2 regions of the Paenibacillus sp. FSL k6-2145 genome follow, and region 1 is predicted to be linked to the other one. Evidence: predicted binding sites of a transcription regulator. Region 1 holds the regulator's gene; the other holds the start of a gene.

Region 1 (3,428 bases):
CCGCCTGTTTAAAGACAGTCGTAATGGTCAGCTGCCTATGCTTCGTTCCCAGTTATCCGGGCATGAAAATTCGGTTCAATGGGGCTCCATGGTGGATCAGATGTTCCCGCTGGCTGTTGAGGTCAAGGAACTGTGGGATCGTATGAGCGATGCCTTGTTCGGTTTGTTGCCTGAACGAAGTGATGCTTCACCGGGAGAGACGGGGCAATTTTCACTGCGTCTGAAAGCTTCTCAGAAACCTGCAAAATGGCAGGAGTTGCAGGATCTGGAGAACCAGATCTATGTGACTCTGGGCGATTTGGTTCGCAAAGGGGACAAATTGCTGCTTGAGGTGAAAGAGGATCAGGATGATTATCAATCGGATAGTCTGATCACGGACATTACAGGATTGCTGAAAGATCTGACCACATTGAAGGAGAATCTACGTTTCTTCATGCGTATGGATGATGCCAAAACGGTGTACTGGATGGAAGCCAGCGGTCAGTTCCGAAGTAAATCTCTTCAGCTGTATGCTGTACCTGTAGATGTCAGTGCACAACTTAAGGATTTATTTTTTGATAAAAAGAAAAGTGTTGTACTTACATCGGCTACGCTTTCGGTAGATAAGTCATTCCAGTTCATGATTGAACAACTTGGCTTGCAGGAAGCTTCCGAGAATAATCGGTTGTTAACTTCGATGCTGCCATCACCTTTCAACTATCGCGATCAGGCACTTCTGGTGATTCCGCGTGATTTCCCGAGTGTGAAGGGCAGTGTGGGTGATGCGCACTTTGTTAATATGCTGGTGCGATCACTCGCAGAGACGGCAATTGCCACGCGTGGACGCATGATGGTTCTGTTTACTTCATACAAGATGTTGCGACAGGTCTATGATCCGCTGAAGGAAGCACTGTCTGGTAACGACATCTCGTTGCTTGGGCAAGGCGTTGACAGTGGAAGCCGCTCCAAGCTGACTCGCAGGTTCCAAGATGCCAAAGCTACGGTACTTCTGGGTACAAGCAGCTTCTGGGAGGGTGTAGATATCCCGGGAGAGGCGCTAACCTGTCTCGCTATTGTGCGACTGCCTTTCCAGCCACCGAATCATCCGTTGGTGGAAGCCAAGAGTGAGCTGCTTCAGGAACAGAAGAAAAATCCGTTCATGAAACTGTCCGTGCCGCAAGCGGTCATTCGTTTCAAGCAGGGATTTGGCCGGTTGGTGCGTACAGCGAAGGACAGAGGAATTGTTATTGTTTATGATACACGGGTGATTGAAGCGTACTATGGTAAATTCTTTTTATATTCTTTACCTGGTCCCAAAATGGAACACATGCTCACGGAGCAGATGGTTCCACGAATTACCGAGTGGTTGGAAAAACCTGCTAATGAACAAAAATAATGGTTGTTTTGTTCGTTATATTATTGCATGACACTATCGTTTGGCGTTAAACTTTATTAGATATTTCCGTATCCGATTAAAGCAGTTGCACGTAAGAACTTATAACCTAAATTACAAGGAGCATTCTGTATAAAATGTCACGTTTATCTTTGAGTTTATACAGGATGCTCATCTTTTCATCTATTATTTTATCGTGGCCTTGGTAAGGGGGAGCAAGAATGAAATCGGATAAAATTTCGGAAGCGGTGGTACGCCGTCTGCCTGTATACTTGCGTTATTTGAACGAGTTGCATCAGCGTGAGGTGGCTACTGTTTCTTCTCAAGAGCTTGGACAGAGGCTGGATCTGAATCCGGCCCAAATTCGTAAAGACCTGGCTTACTTCGGTGATTTTGGTCGTAAAGGGATCGGGTATGATGTATCTTATTTGATTGAGAAAATTCGTCACATTCTCAAAATCGATCAGCAAATTAATGTAGCTCTGGTAGGCGCGGGTAATCTCGGTCAAGCCTTGTCCAACTACAACGCATATCTGAAAGACAACATGAAGATTGTTGCTGTATTTGATGCATATGGACCGAAAATTGGTAGCCAAATCAACAGTTTGACGGTAAAACCAATGAATGAATTGACGGAAGCGGTTAAAACGGAAAACATCCGCATCGGTATTATCACGGTTCCGGATACGGAAGCCCAAAATGTTGCGGATCAGCTTATTGAATCAGGAATTGAAGCGATCCTTAATTTTGCACCAACAATTCTAAAAACACCGCCGCATATCCGCATTCACCATGCTGACTTTACAACGGATCTGCTTAGTTTGGCCTATTACTTGGAGACTGGAAAGGACGACGAGGAAGATGACAACAAATAGATGGGTAATTCACAACGGCAAATTTGCCGTTAATGAAGGCGGCACAACATGGAACGTGGTTCAAGGATACATGGTTGTCGAGGATGACAAGATTGTGCATATTGGTGAGACATTGCCGGATGGAGACAAAAATTGTACCAAAGTGGATGGAAAAGGACTGTTCTTCCTGCCGGGTCTGATCAATACGCATGGTCATGCAGCAATGTCGTTGCTCAGAGGGCACGGAGACGATCTTGCGTTGCAAGTATGGTTGCAGGAAAAAATGTGGCCGATGGAAGCAAAAATGACTTCAGAAGATGTATATTGGGGAACTTCCCTGTCGGTGCTTGAAATGTTGAAAGGCGGAACTACAGCTTTCCTGGACATGTACGATCACATGGATCAAGTTGCCAAAGTTGTGGAGCAATCAGGCGTTAGAGCAGCACTGGCACGTGGTGTAATCGGGCTGTGCTCGGAAGAAGAGCAACTGCGGAAGCTGGAGGAGTCGGCAGCGTTTGCACGTGAGTGGAATGGACAGGCAGATGGTCGCATTACAACCGTAATCTCGCCACATGCACCATATACATGCCCTCCTGACTACATAGAGAAGCTTGTGCAGGTTGCGAACGACCTGAACCTTCCTCTCCATACACATATGTCTGAAACGCTTCGTGAAGTGGAGCAGAACGTGGCTGATTATGGACTGCGTCCTGTGGCACATCTGGAGAAACTGGGCTTTTTCTCCCGTCCATCCCTGGTTGCACATGCGGTGCATCTGAATGACGAAGAGATTGAAATTTTGGCCCGTCATGATGTGGCTGTATCCCATAACCCGGGAAGTAACCTGAAACTCGCTTCAGGTGTTGCGCGGGTTCCTGCGTTACTGAAAGCAGGAGTTACCGTGTCACTCGGAACAGACGGACCGGCAAGCAACAACAACCTGGATATGTTCGAGGAAATGAGACTGGCTGCATTGATCCACAAAGGTGTATCTGGTGACCCGACGGCAGTGCCAGCAGGCGAAGCGTTACTCCTCGGAACGTCATACGGTGCCAAATCCATCTTCTTGAACAATACCGGAGCACTCCAGGTTGGCATGAAGGCTGATTTTATCGCTTTGGACATTGAACAGGCACATTTCTATCCACATACAGACCTGATCTCGCATACCATCTACTCGGCTTCTGCCAAAGATGTAGAGC
Region 2 (3,428 bases), 2.3 Mb from region 1:
TGCGAACCCGACGAATGGAGAAGGGCTCTTTGAATACACTTGTTTCCTCTTGTGATACAGCAACATCCTGTTCTCCCTGACCTTGTGAATCATTCCAGTGATGCACTTGGCTTCGGATGTCCTGTGTTGGTTGTGCATGATCCGGGGTGTGATCTCCATTTTCCAATGCGTCTGTATGTGTTCGATCGACTGTTTCGGTTGGCGTGTAAGTGGTTTCGGTTCGGATATCCCTGTGCACCATTGGCCCATTCAACTGTTGTCTACGCTTCTTCGGGTCCAGCATCATGGCACCTCCCCAAGCAATTGCTGTACAGCATGATCCAACAACTCCAGTTCGACAATCCGGGCGAGCGCATCTTCATCCTCCAGTGCCGTTTCGAGAAAATGTCGGACTGCCCCGTGTCGTTCCCCTCGCAGTGCCAGCGCACTGCCGGATAATTGCTGATAATCCCGGCGACTGGCATCATCCTGAATATCGACTGCATGCACCAGAGCCAGTGCCTCTTCCACACGTCCTGTCTCCTGATAAATGCGGAATTTCCAATGTCTCGCCGTTTCTCCGCCAAGTTCGTCCAGGATACGCAGGGCGTTTCCGTAATCATCGTTCATACGCAGTAGTTCCGCTCGTACAAGTTGTTCTTCTCCTGCCTCAAGCCAGCGACATAACTGTTCATAATGATGCCGTTCTTGTTCATCTGCTGCACTAATTCCGTACACCCGCAGGGCGTCCTCCAACTGTCCGGCCCGGGCATGAATGGCAGACAGGAATCGATAATGGGAAACCACACAATCACTGCGACCGTTCATGACCGCCTGGGTGAAGGCCTCTTGCAGCGAATGGACGGCCCGCCGATCTTCAAGCAAGTACTCATAGGCTGCCAGCAAAAAGGATATCGTCTCATGTGGGCCTGCTTTGGCTCGGAGCTGTCGGTAGAAGTCGGCACGTACACTGCATTGAAGCAGGCTGACGCTATCCGAAGTGCCTGACAAGACCTGCCGCAGCGCATGCAGGAAGAACAGTTCGTAGTCCCGGAGAGGGACTTCGAGATCATCCTTTTGCATCGTACCCGCAGGTGCAGGGTCTTCGCCGCCCAGCCAGATAACACGTACGCCTTGGAATAACAGCTTCATATAACGTGTCTCGGAGGATGTGCCTACCAGATCGGCGATGCCGACCAGTTTGGAAATACTGCTCTCCCATAGGGGAGAAGATGATTCTTCCCCAGCAGGCTCAGGGAGCAGGGCGATACATAGCTCCGGCTCCAGCGAGGCTGTAGCCATTAGCCAGTAGGGATGGGCGACTACGGCTACGGTGCGAGGTTCCAGCAATAGCTGCTCGGCTTCAGGGAGGGAGATGACGGTAATGACCGGAGGTACATCTTCTGTTTGCGTCAGGCTGCTGACATAGTATACCTCTCCCTCGATTGACAGCAGTGCAGCAATATCGGGATAGGGAAAGGATGACCAGCCCCCTTTGCGAGGGAAGAGAACATATCGGACAGGGGGCTGTGTTGTACTGGCCTTATCCTGGCTGGCTTCGGTGTCTTCACCTGGTAGTGGTGCAGGTTTTTCCATGAATAGTTCACCTCACCTTGACTGTAATATGGAGCGTCATTCGCTCTGCATGTACTGCATGCTTTCACTTCATATGTAAAGCCCTCACGGTACTTCGCATGATATGCCTGAGACTAACATATGGGCATTCCGTCCCAAACATGAGTATCTTCCATGAATAGATGAAGTTGGCAAGCTATGATAATAGGCTGAATTTTATCTTTTGTGTGACCAGGATCACTTTTTTTTGCTCTAGAGACGAAGATTGTGATAATTCTCACATGTATAAAATAGGTATTCTGGCACAATACGTTCATCAACGTATTTGGCGGACAGACAGCGAAGGTGCAGCTTCAATGCCAAATACGCATACTGCGAAGTGAACAGAAAGAAGGGGTAACGGTATGGATCCGATTATGTTATCGCGTATCCAATATGCACTTACAACGATTTTCCATTTCTTTTTTGTCCCGCTATCCATCGGTCTTGTACTGTTGGTTGCAATCATGGAGACGTTGTACGTTGTTAAGGGTAAGGAGATCTACAAAACGATGGCCAAGTTCTGGGGCAAGCTGTTCCTGATTAACTTTGCCGTCGGGGTAGTCACAGGTATTTTGCAAGAGTTCCAGTTCGGTATGAACTGGTCCGAGTACTCCCGATTTGTCGGGGACGTGTTCGGTGCGCCACTGGCTATTGAAGCGCTACTGGCGTTTTTTATGGAGTCTACATTTATTGGTTTGTGGATATTCGGATGGGATCGTTTGTCCAAAAAAGTGCATCTGGCCTGCATCTGGCTGGTATTTGTCGGCACATTCCTGTCCGCGCTGTGGATTCTGGCAGCCAATTCGTTTATGCAGCATCCGGTCGGGTTTGAGATTAATAACGGCCGAGCCGAGATGAATGATTTCTTTGCACTCATCACGAATGGTCAGCTTCTCGTCGAATTCCCACATACGATTTTTGGGGCATTGATGACAGGGGCTTTCGTCGTAACCGGGATTAGTGCCTACAAATTGATGAAAAAGCAAGATGTGGAGATCTTCCGCAAATCGTTTAATATTGCGATCATTATCGCTCTTGTTTCTTCATTCGGCGTCGCATTCTCGGGTCACTTCCAGGCGCAATATCTGGTGGAGACACAGCCGATGAAGATGGCAGCCAGTGAGGGCACATGGACAACGACAGAAGATCCGGCGCCATGGACGGTGGTCGCTTTTATTGACCCGGATAAACAGGAGAGTACGGGTGAGATCAAAATCCCTGGATTACTCAGTTACCTGTCCTACAGCAAGTTCTCCGGTAGTGTCAAAGGCATGAAGGAACTGAATGCTGAGTATCAGCAGACATATGGACCTGGGGATTACATCCCGCCGGTACGGACAACGTTCTGGAGTTTCCGCATTATGATCGCAGCGGGTGGTTTGATGATTGTGCTGGCGCTGTACGGTACGTTTCTGGCTATGCGCAAGAAGCTGGAGGTCGCTGGAAAGTGGTTTATGCGTCTGATGGTATTTGCCATATCCTTGCCGTTTATCGCCAATACATCAGGTTGGATTATGACCGAGGTTGGCAGGCAGCCGTGGACGGTATTTGGCTATATGACCACCGAAGCCGGGGTCTCACCGAACGTATCCGCAGGAATGATCCTGTTCTCGACCATTGCTTTTACCGCTGCGTATACGGTTCTCGGAATCGTGATGGTATACCTGTTCGTACGTGAGATCAAAGCAGGACCGTTTGCGGTCGAGAAGCCGGAAGATCACGATGAATCGGCCGATCCGTTCGGCGTGGATGGAGGTTATTCCGTTGTCACTAAGTGAGTTGTGGTTTTTGCTGATTGCCGTATTGTTTGTCGGTTTTTTCTTTTTGGAAGG

Evidence for each region. The regulator Rex, encoded in region 1, represses fermentation and respiration genes when NADH is low (regulators of the CRP and FNR family bind a similar motif). The targets are predictions, from matches to a motif close to TTGTGAAATATTTCACAA.
Region 2: the regulator Rex is predicted to act here: its motif matches at 1,820-1,837, upstream of NZ043_RS07510 (cytochrome ubiquinol oxidase subunit I).

The regions. Positions count from the first base shown of each region.
Region 1 covers NZ_CP150267.1:6,558,598-6,562,025, reverse strand. The annotation lists gene dinG (ATP-dependent DNA helicase DinG) at 1-1,375, shown strand, start outside; gene NZ043_RS28955 (redox-sensing transcriptional repressor Rex) at 1,594-2,247, shown strand; gene NZ043_RS28950 (amidohydrolase) at 2,234-3,428, shown strand, end outside.
Region 2 covers NZ_CP150267.1:1,710,081-1,713,508, reverse strand. The annotation lists gene NZ043_RS07520 (glycosyltransferase) at 1-286, opposite strand, end outside; gene NZ043_RS07515 (hypothetical protein) at 283-1,575, opposite strand; gene NZ043_RS07510 (cytochrome ubiquinol oxidase subunit I) at 1,959-3,374, shown strand; gene cydB (cytochrome d ubiquinol oxidase subunit II) at 3,319-3,428, shown strand, end outside.